One region of the Cutibacterium granulosum genome, then DNA from elsewhere that is predicted to be linked to it. Evidence: riboswitches for the same ligand, from Rfam matches in the RefSeq annotation. Region 1 holds a riboswitch; each other region holds the start of a gene.
What was found. A riboswitch is a leader RNA that binds a small molecule or an ion and turns the genes downstream of it on or off. The one in region 1 is predicted to bind cobalamin.
Positions count from the first base shown of each region.

Region 1 (5,329 bases):
CCAGAACCTCACGATGTGTGGGACCGTCAGCCCGACGAATCCGATGGGGCCGACGAAGGCCACGCTGAGAGCGGTCAGCAGGGCGGTGCCAACCATGATCATCCAGCGCACGGTGTTGACCGGTACTCCCAGGGACATCGCGCTGACGTCACCGAAAGCGAAGGCGTCAAGGGTGTGGCACAATGCCATCCCGGCGATGAGGGCCGGAACGGTGGCGACGGCCAGGGTGATCGTCGATCCCCATCTCACACCGGTGAACGACCCGAGGGTCCACGACAGGGCTGATCGAGCTGCGTTCGACTCACCACACACCATGATCATCATGGACACCGCCGCGCCGCACAACTGTCCGACGGCCACCCCGGCCAGGATGGTCCGGCTGGCGGGTAACTCCCCGGACTTGCCAGTGGCCATGGCCAGCACCATGACCAGGGCCCCGACCGCCCCGCCGAAGGAGGCCAGTGTCATGAGGACGGACTGCCCCAGAGTGCTGGAGATTCCGATGATGAGGATGAAGACCGCACCTACCGAGGCTCCACTGGAGATGCCGAGCAGATAGGGGTCGGCCAGGTCATTACCGGTCAGGGTCTGCAGTACCGCGCCGCACATCGCCAGCAAAGCGCCGACGGCCATCGATCCGATGACGCGCGGGGCGCGCAACTGCCAGACAATCCGATCGTCAAGGACGGTGACATCAGAGCCATTGATGAGTCGAAATCGTCGAGCAACCACCCGAATCACATCGTGAACCGGCACATGGACTGCCCCAACTCCCAGTACGACCAAGGCACTGGCAACGAGGGCAGTACCAAGAAAGGCAGCCAACAACCAGTTACGTGAGCGGATCATTTCCCAGCGATCTCTGCCAAACCATCGTTAAGAGTCTTGGCACCGTCGATCAGCTCGGCACCCGGGGTACTTTGGGAGAATGGCACCGTTACGAACTTGTTCTCCTTGACAGCTCTCATCTGCTTGAGAACCGGATCGCCCTTGAGATAAGCGATCTTGTCCTTCGCGGTGGACCATTTGGCATCGGCAACGACGATGACGTCCGGATCGGAGGCCACAATCTTTTCCCAGGAACCATCGGCCCATCCGCCATCGACGTCCGCAAAGACATTCTTGGCTCCCACGGCATCCATGAGCAGCTGTGGACCACCGTTACCGGCACCGATGAACGGGGTCTTGTCCCCAGAATCGAACCACACGATCGAGGTTCCGGTACCGTGCTTGTGTGTAGTCACGTCCCGCAGGTACTCATGCTGCTTGGTGATCGCAGTGTCGGCGCCGTCCCGAGCCCCGATGAGGGATCCGACCTCGCGCATTTCCTTCCAGACATTGCCCCACGTCGTCTCGGCCGACTTAGTGCCTTTGGGACATCCGAAGGGACTGATGTATGTGGCGATTCCCTGCTTCGCGAGCTCATCCCGGGTTCCGACAGCCTTGTCGGTAAAGGCACTGGAGAAAGAGGAAAGAGCAAGGTCGGGTTTGGCAGCCAAGAAGGTCTCTTTGGACGGATACTCCTTGGCCAGCACCTTGACCGAATCATAGGACTTTCGCCACTTGGCAGGAATCTCGCCGTCTAGGTAGGCCGTCCCAACCAGATTTGATGCGCCATTGATGGCCAGGACGTCCTCCGTGGCGCCTTGGTTGAGAGTTACAGCCCTGGTGGCAGGTTTGTCGAGAATGATCTTTTGACCACAGTTGGTGACTTCCACACGATCTGCGGACGGTTGGGACACCGACGCAGAGGATGGCTCGCTGGAAACGGGATCTTCGGGAGCACCTGCGCAGCCAGCGAGCAGAGTGGCGGGCACGACCAACCCCATGACGAAGCGATGTGACAAGGATGAGCACATGGGCATGAGAAGCCAGCTTTCTGTGACCGGCGTTCGCGGCCGGGGAACCGACAGGACGTTGTCAGGTGGTCTTCGGGCTCAACCTCATCTCCGTTTTCCGACACCTTCCCGGTACCAGTGGCACCAGTGGCTCGAGTCGGGTGGATCAGTCATACCGCTGCGCGTCAGCTCCGGTCTCTCACCGGATTCCTGCGCCGGAGAATCTCCAGCAACCTGACTGCCATATACTAATCCGTGTACGCCCCAGAAAAGAAATTCTTCTTCCTGTTTCGCAACTCAGCCAATCCTTCGACACCCTCATGGCAGACGTCCTTATAGACGTGACACCTACGTCTCGTCTTTTTCTGTACCGTTCAGCACCCATCATCGCTAAAAGCTTTGCTGCACCACAGAACCCATCAACCCACCACAAGTCCTTGACTGAAAAAGGGACGAGCCACCCTTGTAAGCCGGGTTCTGTGACCCCATGGGGGCCGGTGATCATCCATCTGTGAACGTCGTTGCCGACGCCCTCCAGCCTTGCAGCTGCGCGGCCTACCCGGGCGCTCGGGCGGGCAGCCCTCGAACACGTCCGCGACCTCACGGTCTTCTTGGCCTTGCTCCGGGTGGGGTTTGCCGTGCCGACACCGTCACCGATGCCGCGGTGAGCTCTTGCCTCACCGTTTCACCCTCACCGATTTCTCGGCAGTTTGTTTTCTGTGGCACTGTCCCGCGGGTCTCCCCGGGTGGGCGTTACCCACCACCCTGCCCTGTGGAGCCCGGACTTTCCTCGACAGATCATCGTCTGCCGCGATCACCCCGGGTGGCTCGTCCAAACATCCATTCTAGCCCGTGAGCATCGCTTCATGACAGCCGATGGGGCACACCACACCTGGCGGAACCGGCACTCTCCACCTCGAGCACCTTCGCCGGAACGTGACCGGCCCACCTCGGACCACGGCCCGGTCAGAATCCCATTCACCACTCAGAGCCCCACTCCTCAAAGGAAATGTCGTCTCACAGGGGACGCACCATGATGCGGTCGCACTCCTCACAGCGCAGCACCTCGTCTGCCGGGGCCTGGTCGTAGCGGCGTTGGTCGCCAGGATTGGCGACGATTCCGCAGGCACTGCACACGCCATGCTCCAACCTGCCGGCCCCCATCCCGGTGCGTTCCAGCAGAGTCTGGTACAGCTTGAGCAGATCGGCCGGGAGCGCCCCGGCCTGGGCGGTGCGCTGCGCGACGAGACGCTTGAGCTCGGCGTCGATCTCGGAGAGGTCATGGTCCCGGGAAGCCAGCACCTCGCGAATGTGGCCGTCAAGGGCCTTGCGGGCCTCGTCGGCCTGCTCCTGAGCCGCTTCAGCCTCCTCGACCCGCTGCATGATGTCGAGCTCGGCATCCTCCAGATCACCGATACGCCGCTTGAGGTGCTCGATCTCGTCGGTGAGACCGCGCAGTGCCTTGTGATCGATCTGGCCGGCATCCACCGTGGCCTGGTTGCGCTCCAGACGGGCCCTCGCCGGGGCAAGGTCTGCCTCGATGCGCTTCTGGTCGGCCTTGAGGTCGAAGACGACCGTCTGCTTGGCGACAAGATCCTCGGCGAGGCTCTGACGCGAGCCAGCAAGTTTCCTGAGCTCGGCGAGTTGGGGAAGAACCTTGCGATCATGACGCCTACGGGCGATGAGCCGGTCGGTCTCGGCCAGGTCGAGAAGTTTCCACTGGTCCTGCGGTGCTGCCTTCACGCTACCTCCTGCAACTGTGAACCCGGGGAGCTTGACCACCAGACTCTGCTGAACTTGTGAGAGCCAGCCTATCCGGCTGGACCCGGCTCATTACAATGACACCCATCGCACATTCGACGGAGAGGCGAGAGTTTCCATGACTGATGTGACTGATCGTTCCGGCAGGCCCGCCGGTTCCCAGATCCAGGCCGCTGATGAGCAGAAGGTCCCCAAACGCCAGACCCCGTTCTCCCAGGCGTTTCGTGACTTCATCCCCACTGGCTGGCAGCCCTACGACTCCACCATGCCACAGCCCCTGGACTCGGTGCCCTCGGCGCGCACGCACCGTGACGTCCTGGCCGCAAGGTTCCCCGGCGAGGTGCTCGTCATCCCCGCTGGCGTGCTCATGCGTCGCAACAACGACTGCGACTTCCCGTTTCGTCCACACACGACGTTCGTCTACTACTCCGGGCTGGGCACCGATCGGGAGCCCAACGCGGTGCTCGTCATCGACACCACCGGGTCCACCACCCGCGACGTGCTGTACTTCAAACCGCGCGCCCCGCGCACCGATCGGGAGTTCTACGCCGATCCCACCTACGGCGAGATGTGGGTCGGAAAGCGCGAGTCGTTGGAGGAGATGTCGACGATGACCGGCCTGCAGTGCCGTGACATCGCCGAGCTGGATGCCGCCCTCAGCAGTTCGGCCCCGGGCGGTTCCGCGCCGCTGCGCGTCATCCGGGAGGCCGATCCGTCGATCACCGACAAGGTCGACGTCGCCCGTCAGACCACCTCTGGACGTGGCGACGCAGCTGCCGACGAGGCATTCGACGAGTTCACCTCAGACGCCCGATTCTGCAAGGACGACTGGGAGATCGAGCAGCTGCGCGACGCCTGCCGTAGGTCGAAGGTGGGATTCGAGGACATGATCCGTCAGATGCCCGAGGCCGTGCGGCGCGGCCGCGGCGAGCGATGGATGGAAGGCATTTTCGGACTGCACGCCCGTCACCTGGGCAACAACGTCGGGTACGGCTCGATCTGTGCCGCCGGCGACCACGCCAACACCCTGCACTGGGTGCGCAACGACGGCGACCTGCGCCCCGGAGAACTCATCCTCATCGACGCCGGCATCGAGATCGACTCCCTCTACACCGCAGACATCACCCGTACCCTGCCCATCAGCGGCACGTTCTCACCGGCCCAGCGCCGGGTCTACCAAGCCGTCCTGGATGCCCAGGACGCCGCCGCCAAGGTGGCTCGGGTGGGCCATGACCACGCCGAGATCCACCAGGCGGCGATCCGGGTCATCTGTGAGTACCTGGCCGACTGGGGGATCCTTCCGGTGAGTGTGGACGACGCCGTCTCCCCCGAGGGCGGTCAGTTCCGTCGCTGGATGGTGCACGGCACGAGCCATCATCTCGGTCTGGACGTCCACGACTGCTCCCAGGCCCGCCGTGAGGACTACTCTGGCCCCCTGCGCAAGGGGATGTGCATGTCCGACGAACCCGGCATCTACTTCAAGCAGACCGACCTGCTCGTTCCCGAGGAGTTCCGAGGCATCGGGGTGCGCATCGAGGACGACCTGTGCATCACCGACGGTGAACCCGAGTGGCTGTCGAAGGACTGCCCGCGCGAGATCGACGAGGTTGAGGCCTGGATCGCTGACCTCTGGGGCTGAGACGTCAGGCGTTGAACACCTGGTCGCGCACCTCGCGCAGCTCCAGCGCGAGGTCGCGGGCCTGTTGGGCCACCTTGTGCTCGGCGAGCAC
Region 1 covers NZ_LT906441.1:1,125,513-1,130,841, reverse strand. The annotation lists gene CKV91_RS04745 (FecCD family ABC transporter permease) at 1-849, opposite strand, end outside; gene CKV91_RS04740 (ABC transporter substrate-binding protein) at 846-1,865, opposite strand; cobalamin riboswitch at 1,907-2,091, opposite strand; RNA gene rnpB (RNase P RNA component class A) at 2,289-2,668, opposite strand; gene CKV91_RS04730 (zinc ribbon domain-containing protein) at 2,856-3,581, opposite strand; gene CKV91_RS04725 (aminopeptidase P family protein) at 3,718-5,238, shown strand; gene CKV91_RS04720 (YflT domain-containing protein) at 5,243-5,329, opposite strand, start outside.

Region 2 (5,329 bases), 460 kb from region 1:
CTCACCCCGGCCCCGGACAACCCCGGAACGTTCCTGGGGATGCCGAAGTTCTCCGAAGCCGCCAAGCGTGAGCTGAGCATTGGTGTGCAGCGCAAGAACATGCGCAACGCCACCACGACGATCCGCAACAAGCGCGCCATGCGCGTCTCCGAGTCCCCGGACTGGGAGGATCTGCGTGGTGCCGCCAAGGAGATCAAGGACCGGGTGGGGCGTCACCTGGACACCTACCTGCTGCAGGCCGAGGAATCCCTCAAGGCTAACGGGGTGCACGTGCACTGGGCCCGCAATGCCCAGGAGGCCAACGAGATCGTCGCCCAGGTCGCGAAGGCCAAGGGGGTGGACGAGGTCGTCAAGATCAAGTCCATCACCACCCAGGAGACCGACCTCAACGAGTACCTGGAGGAACAGGGCATCGCCGCCTGGGAGACCGACCTGGCCGAGCTCATCGTGCAGTTGGGCCACGACCGCCCCTCCCACATCGTCGTGCCGGCCATCCACCGCAACCGTTCCGAGGTGCGGGAGATCTTCCTGCAGGAGATGAAGAACTACGGCCGCCCGGCCCCCGAGGACATCTCGGAGAATCCTCCGGAGCTCACCAACGCGGCCCGTCTGCACCTGCGTGAGAAGTTCCTGCGCGCCAAAGTGGCCGTCTCGGGTGGCAACTTCGTGCTCGCCGACACCGGATCACTGGTCATCGTGGAGTCCGAGGGCAATGGCCGCATGTGCCTCACCCTGCCCGAGACCCTCGTGTCGGTCGTCGGCATCGAGAAGGTGCTGCCCAGCTACGACGACCTCGAGGTGTTCCTCAAGCTGCTGCCCCGTTCGGGCACCGGCGAGCGGATGAACCCCTACAACTCGATGTGGAGCGGTGTCACCGAGGGTGACGGCCCCCAGGAGCAGCACGTCATCTTCATGGACAACGGTCGTACCGACGCCCTGGCCGACGAGCTGGGACGCGAGGTGCTGCGCTGCATCCGCTGCGCCTCCTGCCTCAACATCTGCCCGGTCTACGAGCGCACCGGCGGCCACGCCTACGGCTCGGTGTACCCCGGACCGATCGGTGCCGCCCTCAACCCGCAGCTGCGTGGTGTGGAGGACCCCGTCGACCGTGGCCTGCCCTACGCCTGCTCGTTGTGCGGTGCGTGCAACGAGGTGTGCCCGGTGAAGATCCCCTTCACCGACATCCTCGTGCACCTGCGTCAGCGCGTCGTGCAGTCCGAGAAGGCCGACAAGATCCCCGCCGACTACGAGGTAGCCGGTGAGATGGGGCTCATGAAGACTTCACAGTGGGCCCTGAGCGACGCCAAGCACTTCGAGATGGTCCAGAAGGGCTCGCAGCTGGCCGGCAAGGTGATGCGCGGCAAGAAGCTGGGGCCGATCCCGGTTCCCGTGGCCGAACGATGGCTCAAGTACCGCGACGTCGACGAGATCCCGTCGCAGAGTTTCCGCAACTGGTGGAAGAAGAATCGGGAGGAGCACTGATGATCGACGAAGTTCAGGCCCGTGAGGACATCCTGGCCCGGATCCGCCAGGCCACCGCAGACGTCACGCAGTCCGATCCGCAGAAGGATGCGCCGATCACCTGGCAGTACGGTCGGGGCATCGACATGGACGACGTCGTGGGCACCTTCGTGCAGCGGGTGCGCGACTACAACTGTTCCGTCGTGGAGGTTCCCGCCGTCGACGTGCCCCAGGCCGTCGTCGACGCCCTCAAGGAGACCGGGGCCGACGAGTCCGTCGTCGTCCCCTCCGGGCTTGACGAGTCCTGGCGCACGGCCATCTCCGAGGCTGGCATCGAGGTTCGTGTCGACGATCCGGAACTGAGCAAGACCGAGCTGGACGACACCCAGGCCGTCGTCACGGCGGCTGCCTCCGGTGTGGCCGACACCGGCACCATCGTGCTCACCCATCTGGCCGATCAGGGACGACGTGCCCTCACCCTGGTTCCCGACCGTCACGTCTGCGTGATCAAGGCAAGCCAGGTCGTCTCCGATGTGCCGGAGGCCGTGCAGGCCGTCAGACCGGCCGTGCTCGATCATCACCCGCTGACGTGGATCTCGGGCGGTTCGGCGACCAGTGACATCGAGCTGGCCCGAGTCAATGGGGTGCACGGTCCCCGTCAGCTCCACGTCATCGTCGTGACGGATCAGTGAGCTGATCGACTGACGCAATCCCTTGGGGAACGCCTCCGCTCGAGCAATCGGGTGGAGGCGTTCCTCATGCCCGCAGATTCGCCTGCACCGAACACGCCCCAAGATGTGCCTACCGGCGGGTTCCACATGGTGTATAACTAGATGTCGTACTGGTCTTTCAGTCCAAACACAAGATGTTGGGATATGAGAGCCAAGAGGGAACCCGGTGGGAATCCGGGACTGTCCCGCAGCGGTATGGGAAACGACCGGCGACACACGCACTGGCCACTGGCTGGGAAGCGTCGTCCAGTAGGAGATCGAACGATCGCGTCCCCGAGTCCGAAGACCTGCCAGTACCCGGGCTGTGACCCGGCTGCACGAGCCCTGTGACAGGGGCGGCGAACTCCGAGGAGAGACATGACCGTACACCACCCCCAGACGCCCTCGACCACACCCGTGAGGCACACCACCACGTCCCAGCTCACGTCGCATGGACCGGGGCAGACGTCCTCCACCGTGCTACGTCAGGTGCGCAAGCGCGACGGGCGCATCGTCGCCTTCGACCCAGCCCGCATCGCCCATGCCGCTCGCAAGGCCCTGGAGGCCACCGGCGTCGCCGAGGCCGAGGCCATCTCGCTGAGCGTCGCACTGGCCGTCGTCGACGAACTACGCAGCGAGCAGCGCCCCGGTGCCGGTACGGTGGCCGCCACCGCGACCGGCCCCGTGATCCCCGACGTCGAACACATCCAGGACGTCGTCGAGAAGGTCCTCATGGAGCGCGGCCAGGCCGAGACGGCCAAGGCATACATCCTCTACCGGCAGCGCCGCTCCACGGCTCGCGAACAGCAGTCGGCCCTCATGACCTCGCTGCGCGAGATCACCTTCTCCGATGCCAGGGACAGCGACGTCAAGCGCGAGAACGCCAACGTCGACGGCAACACAGCGATGGGCTCGATGCTGCGCTTCGGCACCGAGTCGGCCAAGCAGTTCAACCTGCTCTCGGTGCTCGACCCGGCCCATGCCGCCGCCCACCGGGACGGTGACATCCACATCCACGACCTCGACTTCCTCACCCTGACGACCACCTGCTGCCAGATCAACCTCAGCGAGCTGTTCCGCACCGGTTTCTCCACCGGGCACGGACACCTGCGCTCCCCGCGTTCGATCAACTCCTACGCAGCCCTGGCGTGCATCGCGATCCAGTCCAACCAGAACGACCAGCATGGTGGTCAGGCCGTCCCCAACTTCGACCGGGACATGGCCCCCGGCGTCGCCCTCACCTGCGCCGATCGGATGCGAGCCAACATGGCTCAGTCCGCTGGCGTCCTCGGTGCTGACCAGGAACGTCAGGACGAGGTGACGCGGCTTGCCGCCACCTGGCCCCTGGAGGCCGACGACGCCACCCAGCACGCCGAGCGGGAAAAACTCGCCGAGGCCTGGCCCGAACTCTCCGCCGAGCAGGTGGTCCGGGTCCACCACGAGGTACGCACCCGCTCGGTGGCCGAGACCGAACGGGCCACCTACCAGGCGATGGAGGCCTTCATCGCCAACCTCAACACGATGAACTCGCGCGCTGGTGCCCAGACGCCGTTCTCCTCGATCAACTACGGCACCGACACCAGCCCGGAGGCCCGGCTGGTGATGCGCTGCCTGCTGGAGGCCACCCGCGCCGGGCTGGGCAATGGCGAGACGGCGATCTTCCCGATCCAGATCTTCCGCGTCATGGAAGGGGTCAACTACCATCCTGGCGACCCCAACCACGACCTCTTCCAGCTGGCCTGCCGCACCAGCGCCGAGCGTCTCTTCCCGAACTTCTCCTTCCAGGACGCCCCCTTCAACGCCGAGTACCACCGCCCCGGCCATCCCGAGACCGAGATCGCCTACATGGGCTGCCGCACCCGCGTCATGTCCAACGTCCACGACACCAGCAGGGCGCAGACCTGGGGGCGTGGCAACCTCTCGTTCACCAGCATCAACCTGCCGCGTCTGGGCATCCAGGCAGACCATGACGTCGATCGGTTCATGTCGGACTTCGACGCATCCATCGACCTGGTCATCGATCAGCTGCTGGAGCGATTCAAGATCCAGGCTCGCAAGAAGGTGCGTAACTTCCCGTTCCTCATGGGGCAGGGGGTCTGGATCGACTCTGCGGGGCTCGGTCCCGACGACAGCGTCGAGGAGGTGCTGCGGCACGGAACCCTCTCGATCGGGTTCATCGGCCTGGCCGAGACCCTCACCGCCCTCGTGGGGGCCCATCACGGGCAGTCCCAGGAGGCCTGGGACCTCGGGTACCGGTTCATCAGCCATCTGCGGGAGCGTACCGACCGCGCCGCCGAGGAGACCGGGCTCAACTTCTCCACCCTGGCCACCCCGGCCGAGGGGCTGTCGGGCAGGTTCGTGCGGATGGACCGGGAACGGTTCGGCGCGTTGCCGGGAATCACCGACCGTGACTACTACACCAACTCGTTCCACATCCCGGTCTGGCACCACATCGGTGCAGCCGAGAAGATCCGCCTGGAGGCGCCGTTCCATGCGTTGACCAATGGCGGGCACATCTCCTACGTCGAGCTCGACGGCGATCCCAGCCGCAATGTCGAGGCATTCGAGACGATCGTGCGGGCCATGCACGACGCCGGTGTGGGGTACGGGTCGATCAACCACCCGGTCGATCGTGACCCGGAGTGCGGCTACACCGGCATCATCGACGACGAGTGCCCCCGGTGCGGGCGTGGTGAGGAGTCCGGGCCGTTCGAGCGGATTCGTCGCATCACCGGCTACCTCGTCGGTGGACTGGACCGGTTCAACGACGCCAAGCGCGCCGAGGTCAACGACCGCGTCCGGCACGGCTGACGCAGATGAGGATCGCGGGGATCGAGCCCGAGTCCATCGTCGACGGACCCGGGGTGCGATACGCCGTCTTCGCCCAAGGCTGCTCCCTGCACTGCCGAGGGTGCCAGAATCCTGCCAGCTGGGACCCGTGCGGTGGTGCAGTGATGCCGGTGGCGGAGATCATGGCCGACATGCGTGCCTCGTCGCTGGCGCAGGGGCTCACGCTCACCGGCGGCGAGGCCAGCGAGCAGGCCGCCGATGCTGCTGTGCTCGCGCGTCACGCCCACGAGATCGGGTGGGACGTGTGGTGCTGGTCGGGTCACCGGTTCGAGGTGCTGCTGCGCCGTGCCCAGGCCGAGCCCGACCTC
Region 2 covers NZ_LT906441.1:662,569-667,897, forward strand. The annotation lists gene CKV91_RS02755 (LutB/LldF family L-lactate oxidation iron-sulfur protein) at 1-1,482, shown strand, start outside; gene CKV91_RS02760 (LutC/YkgG family protein) at 1,482-2,153, shown strand; cobalamin riboswitch at 2,287-2,501, shown strand; gene CKV91_RS02765 (anaerobic ribonucleoside triphosphate reductase) at 2,550-4,982, shown strand; gene CKV91_RS02770 (4Fe-4S single cluster domain-containing protein) at 4,988-5,329, shown strand, end outside.
Region 2: it holds a riboswitch for cobalamin, as region 1 does, so the genes downstream of both, CKV91_RS02765 (anaerobic ribonucleoside triphosphate reductase) here and CKV91_RS04740 (ABC transporter substrate-binding protein) in region 1, are expected to answer to the same signal.

Region 3 (5,329 bases), 570 kb from region 1:
GGAGCTCCCAATGCTGCAGGCTCTCTGCGACGCGGGGGCCGTCCTTGATGCACCCAGTGCGTCCGGGTCGGGGCCCCGATCATCCGTGCCGAACCGGCCTGTGACGGCCGGGCGCACTGGTTGATCGCCGGGTCGCCTGGGAGCAGGTCTTGTGTCGCCCGAAGCCCTGTGCTGCCCGGGAGCACAGGATGCCCACCAGGCCGGGCAGAGCCGTCACCTCGTGGCTCAGTCGCCGAGGCTGGTACCCACTTCACGGGCGGCTTCCACCCACGGGTGGTCCGCCGGCACGTACTTCACCTTGCCGGCCATCTCCTTGAGGGCGACGGTGTCGGTGCCGGAACCCTTGGCGGCCACCATGATGCCGAAGTTTCCCTCCTGCACCATGCGGGCACCCATCGTGCCCAGCCGGGTGGCGAGCAGTCGGTCGTGGGAGCACGGCGTGCCACCGCGCTGGACGTAGCCCAGGATCGACACCCGAGACTCCAGGCCGGTGGCCTCCTCCAGCTCGGAGGCGAGCTTGATGGTGTTGTCGCGCATGGAGGCCTCCAGGTCGCGCTTGGCGCGTTTGGCCGCCGGTTTGGTCTTGGCACTGGAGTTGTCCACGAGGGCACGAGCACCCCGCAGGGCCATGGCGTCCGAGACGTCGCGCGCCCCCTCGGCCACGGCGATGACCGAGAAGTTGAGTCCCTGGCTGCGTCTCCTCTCCACGGCCTCGGCAATCGACTCAAGCTTGTAGGGCACCTCGGGCAGCAGGATGATGTCTGCCCCACCGGCGATGCCCGATCCCAGGGCCAGCCAACCGGCCCGGTGCCCCATGACCTCGGCCAGGATGATCCGGTGGTGGGAGTGAGCGGTGGAGTGCAGCCGGTCGATGGCGTCGGTGGCCACCTCCAGGGCGGTGGAGAAGCCGAACGAGTCGTCGGTGCCGACGATGTCGTTGTCGATGGTCTTGGGCAGGTGGATGACGTTGAGACCGGCCTTGTGCAGTTTGTAGGCGTTCTTGGAGGTTCCCCCACCACCAAGTGTCACCAGGGCGTCCAGGCCGAGCTTGTCGTAGTTGTCGACGATGGTCGGCACCATGTCCGTCTCCTCGCCATTGACGATCATGCGATTGACCTTGTCACGGCTGGTTCCCAGGATCGTCCCGCCCACGGTGAGAATGCCGGAGAGGTCGCGTTGGGTGAGGTCGACGTAACGGTTCTGCGCCAGGCCCAGGAATCCGTCATGGAAGCCGACGAGTTCCATGCCGTACTCGCGGATGGCCGCCTTGCCGAAGCCACGGATTGCTGCGTTGAGGCCGGGGCAGTCTCCCCCGGCGGTGAGAATGCCGACTCTCTTGTGGTTTCCCATGCTTCCTCCCGGTCGCTCACACCATCGGTCGTCTCACACCATGTTCGCAGATGACATGGCAGGGACGCACACCCCGGGTGTGCGGGAGACGTCGCACAGACGAAGAAATCTCAGGAATGCAGGATGCACGGGTGCAGGCGAAAATCCTGGCATCACGACGTGGACGAGGGGTCGGCCGCAACATCGATCCCGACCAGCCCCAGCACCGTTGACAGGCAGGACACCGTGACAGGCAGGGTACAGACGTGCCCGGGGGTCAGCATGTATCGCTGACTCACATGTGCGCCTCATCAGCAAGGACGCTGGCGCCCTGCCAACCCGTCGATCCCCTCCAAGGCGATCCGCCGCACCTGAACGTGTCGATGATGTCTGGCCGTCGCGAGACGTTCCGCAACGATGACACCCGCCACGAGCGCTGCCGTCACCACCAGTCGTGCCTTCACACCTACCCCCTGTCTGTACCACCCAGTGTTGCACCGTCAGACGTCACGTGTGCTGAAGCAACCAAGCCGAATGCTACGCATCCGACGACGGGTGGCCCCAGCGAGTGACTCCAGGGCAATTCTGCTCCAGCCCGGCATCTGGCTCACCGAGGCGAACAGTGTTCGCTCAACCCTCACCCACGCAACCCTCCCACACGCGATTGAATGGCATGGTGCGCAGTCCCAGCCCAGCCGTACCTCATGAACCATCAGCCGCGCCGCACGAACCAGGCGAGGTTCAGCGTCACGCCCCCACCGCCGTCCCCCGAAACAGCACCGGGAGCCTCCATGCCGACACCCAGGTGTCTCGGCTGCGCGACCTGCTGCTCGCCGACGTACCGGCTGGGCGCCTGGTCATCGCCTGTGACGCAGTCGGGGGCATAGGCTCACGGCCCGGGGACTCCTACCCTGCCGATCCGACGTGGTGTGCCCACCTGGCCGCGCGAGTACCACTGCTGGAGATACTGTGTGGGGGAGCCCAACCGATGGTCCTCGTCAACACCCTGTGTCAGGACGCCGCCTCGGCCCAGCCAATGATCGAGGAGTTCCAGCGGTGCGCGGTCGCCACGGGGATCGACCCCCAGGCCGTCACCGGATCGACGGAGGACAACGTCATCACCACCCAGACCGGGATCGGGGTGACGATCATCGGGGTACGACCGGGCAGAGCCCCTGGCACACCGGGTCCCGGCGAGGCCCCGACAGCAACGGCACAGGGGCAGGAAGCCGACGTGCTCGTATGCGTCGGTTCCCCGATCTCGGCGCCGGATGACGAGGTATGCCCCGGTCGGCGCGAGATCGTCACCCTGGACGAGGTGCGTGCGCTGCTGGGCTCGGGCCTGGTGCACGACTGTGTACCGGTGGGGTCGCACGGAATCGCCTGGGAGGCCGATCAAATCGCCGCCACCGCAGGACTGCGGTTCGATCCCGGCAGGACCGATCTCGATCTCACGAAATCCGGCGGACCGTCGACCTGCATCGTGCTTGCCTGCGCACCAGAAGACGTCGGCGAGCTGCGCACACATGTGAGCGACGACCGGCCGTGGGCTCGGATTGGCACATTGCAGCCCCAGCACAGGGATTGACACCAGACATGCTATTTTGTGCGTGTCCCGGGTCGGACTCGGCCCGAGGTACTCCGCAGCGAGCGAAGTCGGTGCAAGTCCGACACTGTCGCGCAACGGTGATGCCCTCCAGCTCAGTCCGGTCGCCTCCCTGCGAAGTGGCATTCACCGACTCTCGCCGTAGGAGTCTGCCGAGCACACCGGGTGTGCCCCAGCGGGTCCTGCGACACGACTGCAGGAGACTTCATGGGTACTCCACTGCCGAGACGTGTCTCGGTCCTTCTCACCCTTCTCGTCGTACCTTCCCTGGCCCTGACGGGCTGCTCGGGCACGAAGGACGGCTCCACCTCCCCGAGCGCCTCGACGACCACCCCATCAGCTGGCACCGGTGCCAACATGTCCGGGTGCATCAAGTCCGGGGAGTTCGACAAGGACAAGGACTACTTCGGTGACAAGGTCACCTTCACCGGGGCCAGGAACGTCCACGTCAGCTATCACAAGTCCTACAAGGTCCTCACCCTCGGCAAGCAGGACAAACCGGCGCAGACCTTCGTGTTACTGCAGTGCGGTGCCCCCAGACCAACGCTCACCGGTGAGCTCGCCAAGGCCCCGATCATCGACGTCCCGGTCAAACGGATCGCCGCCTCCTCCACCACCCAGATCCCGGTCCTCCACACCCTGGGGTCCTTGGACGCAGTCGTCGGCGTCAACCAGCTCGAACAGATCTACCGCGGACCGGCACGAGACGCCCTCGAGGCCCGCAACACGCCCAGCTACGGGTCAAGTCGGATGCAGATCGACACGGAGAAGCTCATCTCCCTCAAACCCGACGCCGTGCTGGCCGCCAGCTCAGAGGTGAAGGAGTTCAAGCAGGTGCAGTCCGCCGGCATCCCGGTGCTGCAGGACCTCGACTATCTCGAGTCCACCCCGCTGGCCCGAGCCGAGTGGATGAAGACCTACGGCATCCTCCTCAACAAGGAGGGCGCCGCCACGAAGAACTTCGACGGCATCACCAAGCGCTACACCGAGGTGGCGAAGAAGGCCAGGAACGCCACCGACAAGCCCAGCGTGCTCGTCGGCCAGGAGACCAAGGGGCAGTGGTACGTCCCGGGAACCGACTCCTACATGATCAGGTTCATGACCGACGCCGGAGCCACCGACGCCATGTCCCAGGCCGTCAAGGGCAGCGGAGCCACCCCGACCGACGCCGAGGTCGTCTTCAAGTACGGCTCCAAGGCCGATTTCTGGCTCAACGGCAACTACATGTCCATGACGACGTGGCACGGCAAGGACGACGCCCTCAAGCAGAACCCGCGCTACGCGAACCTGTCGGCCTTCCAGCACGGCAACGTCTGGAACCCCAGCAAGCGCACTGCCCCAGACACCGGGAACGACTTCTGGCAGTCCGGGACCGTCCAACCCGACGTCGTGCTGGCCGACCTCACGTACATCTTCCACCCTGACCTCATGAAGGGGTACACGCCGTACTACTACACCAAGCTCAGCTGACCCTCTCAGCGGCGATGTTCGCCGCACCGCCATCCCTTCACCTCCACTTGGGAGCAACCATGTCCATCAATCGTCTGGTGGCGGGCCTAGCCGCCATCGCCATGTGCATCGCCACCCTCGCCGGGTGCTCACGCTCCGAGAAATCGGATTCCTCGGCGGACACGCCGTCCAGCACGTCCTCCCAGCAGGGCTGCATCAAGGACTTCGACTCCTCGAAGGACTACTTCACCGACAAGGCCACCTTCCGCGACGCCCGCGACATCACCGTGTCGTACCACAAGTCGTACAAGGTGGTGACGCTCAAGCACCCGTCGAACACCGCGAAGAAACCCGTGCAGTACGTCCTGGTGCAGTGTGGCGCCCCGCAGCCGAAGCTGGACGGTGACCTCGCCAGGGCGCAGAAGATCACCATCCCCACCACCAAGGTGGCGCTGGGTTCGACGACCCTGCCGATGAAGTTCCAGATGTTGGGAAAGCTGGACTCCGTGGCTGGCATGGTCAACGTCGACAGGGTGGGGAATTCGAACACCCGTCAGGCCCTCAAGGACCACAAGGTCGCCAGTTTCGCGGCAGGTGACAACGCCACCGAGATCAACACAGAGAAGCTGGCGGCGCTGCGCCCGGACCTGTTCATCTTCAACCTCGTCAGTGGCAGCGACAACACCAGCAAGATCGACAAGATCAAGGAGATGGGCATCCCGGTCGTCGCCGAGCCGAACTTCCTCGAGAGCACCCCGCTGGGGCGTGCCGAATGGATCAAGTACGACTCGCTGTTCGTCAATGCCGAGAAGACGGCGAACCAGAAGTACGACGAGATCGCCGAGAAGTACCATGCGACCGCGAAACGCGCCGCCACGGTGACGACACGACCGACCGTGCTCCACGGATCGCAGTACAAGGGCGTCTGGTACATCAAGCCCAACG
Region 3 covers NZ_LT906441.1:559,287-564,615, reverse strand. The annotation lists gene CKV91_RS02390 (6-phosphofructokinase) at 226-1,350, opposite strand; gene CKV91_RS09320 (hypothetical protein) at 1,641-1,793, opposite strand; gene CKV91_RS02385 (transcriptional regulator) at 2,135-2,917, shown strand; cobalamin riboswitch at 2,930-3,065, shown strand; gene CKV91_RS02375 (ABC transporter substrate-binding protein) at 3,293-4,405, shown strand; gene CKV91_RS02370 (ABC transporter substrate-binding protein) at 4,465-5,329, shown strand, end outside.
Region 3: it holds a riboswitch for cobalamin, as region 1 does, so the genes downstream of both, CKV91_RS02375 (ABC transporter substrate-binding protein) here and CKV91_RS04740 (ABC transporter substrate-binding protein) in region 1, are expected to answer to the same signal.

Region 4 (5,329 bases), 200 kb from region 1:
GGACAGCTGGTCTCCTCCAGCCAGGTGACCCGGGCAGTGCACTTGGCTTCTCAGCCCTCGTGCCCGGGCACGGAGGCCGGAATCCTCAGCTGGGGTTTGATCGACGACTTGGGCTCCAACCCCCACTTCTCCAGGCTGACCCGCAGGTGCTCGGCGGCATCGATGTTGAGCGGGCCGGAGGTCCACATGGCGATGGGGAGGTTGAGGTAGCGCTTCTTCTTCACCGCGTCCAGGTTCTTGGTCGCCGGATTCGATTCCAGAATCTTGATCTTCTCGCTGTAGGGCTGGGCGTCGTAGTCGACGAAGGCGATGGCGTCGGGGTTCATCGTCGCCACCTTCTCCCAGCCGATACGCACCCAGGTGTCATTGACGTCGTGAGCGCCGTTCTGCGCATCCGCCGCGTTGATGATGGCCTGTGGCCCACCCTTGCTACCACTGGTGAAGACGGTGTCCTTGGCCGAGTCGAAGAGCAGCACCGTCGGGGTCTTCCTGGCCTTCGGAGCCTTCTGGAGGGCGTCGAGCCGATCGTCCATGTCCTGCACGGCCTTCTTGCCGGTCTGCTCGTTGCCGGTGAGGGTGGCAAGGTTGGTGATGTCGGTCCGCACTGCGTTCCAAGGGTCCATGACACCGCGGGCGCTCTGCCCGTCCTTCTGTCGGCATGACTCGGTGAGAAGGTAACTGTTGATGCCCTTGTCGTGCAGGTTGTCGGGGGTGAGGTTGTTCGCCTCGGAGAATCCGTAGTCCCACCCGGCGACGACGACGTCGGGCCTGTTGGCGATGACCGACTCAAGGGTCATGTAACCCTTGACGCCCTCGTGCAGACTGTTGATGGTGTCGGCCCCGTACTTGGCAGTGAGGATCTCCTTGTCCCGATCTGCCGAACTTATCGCGGCGATCTGCTTTTGCGCCCCGGCGCTCAGCGCCATGGCGATGATGCTGCCGTCATTGACGTAGAGTCGCTCGGCCTTCTTGGGGTAGGTGACCTTCTTGCCACAGTTGGTCACGGTGACTTCGTTGAAGTCCTTGGCGGACTCGCCGCTCTTGGAGGCTGATCCACCGCCACAGGCGGTGAGTCCCACAGCCAGGCAGGAGGCCAGGACGACAGGTAGGAGTTTGGTGGACATTTCAGTTTTCCTCTCGGTTGGGATTGGGCAGCGGTGCGGTGCACACGAGTTCCTGGCTGCCGTCGGGAGTGGTGACATGGTGTGCGACGACGTGGAATGCCGTCGCGACGTTCGATGGGCTGAGCGCCTCACGAGCCGGACCTGCGGAGAGCACTCCGCCGTCGGCCAGGACGACCACGTGGTCGAAATGCGAAGCAGCCATGCCGAGGTCGTGGATGGTGGCGACCACCGTCCGACCGCTGGCGCGCAGCGTGTCCAGCAGCATGAGTTGGTGAAGCACGTCGAGGTGATTGGTCGGCTCGTCCAACATGATGAGGTCGGCGCCCTGGGCCAGGCCACGGGCGATGACGGCGCGGCGCCGCTCACCGCCCGACAGGTGGTCACAACGACGATCGATGAGGTGGTCCAGTCCCACCAAGGCCAGGGAGTCCCGGATGATCCGCCGCTCGGAACGCTGCCCCACCTGCCACGGCTTGCGGTGCGGGGTACGTCCCAGCGCGACCATCTCACCCAGCAGGAGGTCAGGCGATGGCGACTCCTCCTGCCCGACGAAGGCCATGAGCCGGGCACGTTGCATGGGGGTGTAGTCGGTGACGGAGGTGCCGTTGAGCAGGACGTCGCCGGAATTGAACTGGCGCACCCCGGCGATGGATCGCAGCAGAGTCGACTTGCCGACTCCGTTGACGCCGACGATGGCGGTGAGCTTCCCCGGCTCGGCGATGAAACTGACGTCGTCGACGACGATGCGATCGTTGATGCGGCACTGGACATTGCGAACTTCGAGACGTGTCATGACTCACTCGAGAATCGGTACTGGCTGCGCCCCATGAGGTACAGAAAGATGGGAGCGCCGATGAACCCGGTGACGACGCCGAGCGGCACCTCCTGTGGTGCCGCGATGACGCGGGCGCCGACGTCCACCCACAGCAGGAAGAGGCTGCCGATGGCGGCGGCGACGGGCACCATCGACCGGTGACTGGCTCCCACGAGCAGCCGGGACATGTGCGGAATGACGAGCCCGACGAATCCGATGCCGCCGGAGACCGCCACGAGCACCCCGACGAGTACCGAGTTGCCGACGAACAACGCCTTGCGCACCCTGGTATCGGGGATGCCGAGGGATCGAGCGACGTCGGTGCCAGCAGCCAGGGCGTCGAGCCAACCCGAGAACGCGATCATGAGCACGGCGGACAGAGCGGTGACGATGGCAGCCATCCACAAGCTGTCCCAGGTGGCACCGGCCACCGATCCCAGCATCCAGTACAACACCGACTGCGCCGCACGCGGATCCGAGCTGCGAAAGACGAGGAAACTCGCCAGTGCCGAGAATGCCGCAGAGAGCACGACGCCCGAGAGCACCAGCCGCAGCGGCGTCATGCCGCCCTGGGCCATGGAGATGAGGTACACCAGACCGGCGGCGCCCAATGCCCCCACCAAGGCCCCGAGGGTGAGTCGGTGAGGACCCCAGGAAGCGAACATCCCCAGGGCGATGACCGCGGTGGCCCCCACACTCGCACCGGCCGAGACACCCAGCAGGTAGGGGTCGGCCAGCGGGTTGCGCACCAGGGTCTGCATACCGCTTCCGGCCAGGGCGAGTCCAGCTCCGACGATGATCGCCAGCAGTGCCCTGGGGGCACGCAGGTCCCAGACGATGAGATCGATCGTCGAGTCAGGGCCCGGCTCGCCGGTGATCCTGGCACCAACCGTGTCAAGAACGCCACGCATCGGCAATGGTTCCGAACCGATGGTCAGCGAGAAGACGGCGCTGACGACGATGAGCACGACGAGGATGATCACCAGGGGCGCCACTGGCAACCGGCGGTCCCGCTCGACCGACCGTCTCGAGGAAGGCATAGCTGTTCCTTCTGGGTGCGAGGACCTTGATGCGAGGCCCGAACGACACAAGTCATGCATGGGGTCTTCGGACTTCGGATCACCCTCGGTCGGCCCTTCCCAGGATCACTCCCAGTGGTCTTGCCGACGTCGTCACCGTCACCGCTGCGCAACAGTCCCGGATTCCCACCGGGTTCACCGCGACCTCATCGGGGCCGCACCATGCACGTGACGCACGTTAGCACCTGTGACACGCAAATCGCGACGCGCCGGCCACCAGCCCCCTGCCGTAGCCGCCCGCCAACCCCTTGTCGCAGGCGCGTCGGGCACGTGGGACGCCCCGGCTCGTGAGTCTGAAGGGTGCGCTGGGGGGCGGTACCTCGCACCCCCGTGGCAATTCGGTTCGACAAGACACCCCGTGCCACACCACGTGGCAGACACCACGATCCCCAACACATCTGCCACGGAGACGAACGGGCCACAACCTCGCCACAGACTGGATCTCCACACCGCGCAGAGCTCCCCAACTGCGAAAAGTTGTGCTCCCGGCGCCGCTTCATACCTGGAGTACAACTTTGTGGCTGAAAAATTCTTCCTACCAGCACAAGCGTGAGGGTAAGTACAATTTTTCTCGACTGGTTCAGTAGCCAGAACCACAGGGAGCAGCCTCGAAGACTGCACTCAGACACCCAGTCCGAGGGTGCAAGTACAATCTTTCGGTCAAAAAGTTGTGCTCTACCGTCCCGAAAGGGGAAGTGCACTCAGCTTTCCGGTGTATCGGAACACGCTCTGCCTGACCAGGAGCTTGACGAGATGGATCACAAGGACTGAAAAAGTCAGGATGCCTCGTCACCTTTCCACAGATAGTGAAATCCGCGACCTGCCATCGCCTCTGACGAAGGCTGCAGTACTCCATCAGCCATGAGGTCCTTGAGGACCTGTCCGACGTTGGAAGCCCTCACCCCCAGGATGGCGCCCAATTCTGTCGTACTAATACGCCCTCGATGCCGGGCATATTGACGAGCCGTCACTGCTCTACTGGGCACTGAACGCTTCAAACCGCGATTCGCATATTCCATGTCCAGCTGCTTGTTTGCTCTCTTGGAAAGGGTAAACGCGGGGAGGGCTTCGTCGGGAACGCCGCGGATGGGCTTCAGCAAGGGTTCGCCATCACACTCCGTCTGCCGTAGGAGCTCAAGGGTTTCGTGAACTTCCTCGACGGGGACTTGCAGGTAGGGAGCAAGAATGTCCTCGTCGATCCAGAGATGATCTGTGAGGAAACGCATAACCATCAAAGTGCGGAGGTTTTGCATGAGCTCGGGAACATCCATACCAGTCAGCCACGATGTCCATGCCACGTCAGGACCGACACCGGAAAACGTCGTCACCACATAGGGACCGTCAATTTCCCGAATGGTCGGCATGCGAAGCCCCCGGCGAAGCAAATCACCAACCATACGGTCAACTCCGATACCTTCACGTTCTGCAATTCGAAGTGATGCCAAGAGCTCAGTGAGAGCAACGTTCCTGGACGTCGATGGGTGGGTGATGATGTTCTCAGCCGTCACACCTCCGAAGAATCCTCCGGGGCTGGTAACTCGCAAGACGGCTCCTTCGTGCTCGATGAGCGTTGCATCGGACAGCCCCCATTCACGATGAGCCAACCCATTGACGATGGCCTCACGAATGGCACGTTCCGGCAGCTGGCGGACCTGCCCCTCGACAAGTCCTGAAGACACATGCGACAAAGGGTTGTACGCCCGCGCGACGGCGAACGTCCGTTGGAGCTGCTCAAGCAGTGATACCCCACCAATACGTACTCGGTCACCGCTGTCCTGACCGGGCATGTCGCGACGTATGTAGTCGAGGCATGGCTCGGGACGCCCCACAAAGACCAGAGCAGCAGCATTGGTGAGCTTGCCATCACCATCAATGGCGTTCAACCGGGACAGCAACTCACGACTCGTACAGTTGGCCAATTCCACCGCCGCCTCGTCGGTGCTGGCTTGAAGGAAGGCGCGTGCTGCGTCAAGGGCAGCAGGTCGCACTTCCTCCAGGCTCACGTTTGAGAACTGCGCCGACCAGTCGTAGCGGATGGAGTACTGATGGCGGTGGTGCCATGACGTTGCGTCGATCTCCTCGCAATGATCACCAATCCGCCAGCGGATCTTTCCCTTGACCTTGATCGGTTCCAGCGCGGTGGGTGATCTGACGATCAACAACCTGGCATCGTGAACGTGGACTTCTCGGACGTCAACGGTCAACGCGCGAGAAGTGTGCTCATAGATCTTCCTCCGCAACCATTCGGTATCCAAGGATGTACCGATGAGCAATGGTCCATCATCCTTGTCATTGACTCCGACGATCAGAGC
Region 4 covers NZ_LT906441.1:927,613-932,941, reverse strand. The annotation lists gene CKV91_RS03815 (ABC transporter substrate-binding protein) at 51-1,124, opposite strand; gene CKV91_RS03810 (ABC transporter ATP-binding protein) at 1,126-1,917, opposite strand; gene CKV91_RS03805 (FecCD family ABC transporter permease) at 1,914-2,933, opposite strand; cobalamin riboswitch at 3,022-3,197, opposite strand; gene CKV91_RS03800 (RNA-binding domain-containing protein) at 3,794-5,329, opposite strand, start outside.
Region 4: it holds a riboswitch for cobalamin, as region 1 does, so the genes downstream of both, CKV91_RS03805 (FecCD family ABC transporter permease) here and CKV91_RS04740 (ABC transporter substrate-binding protein) in region 1, are expected to answer to the same signal.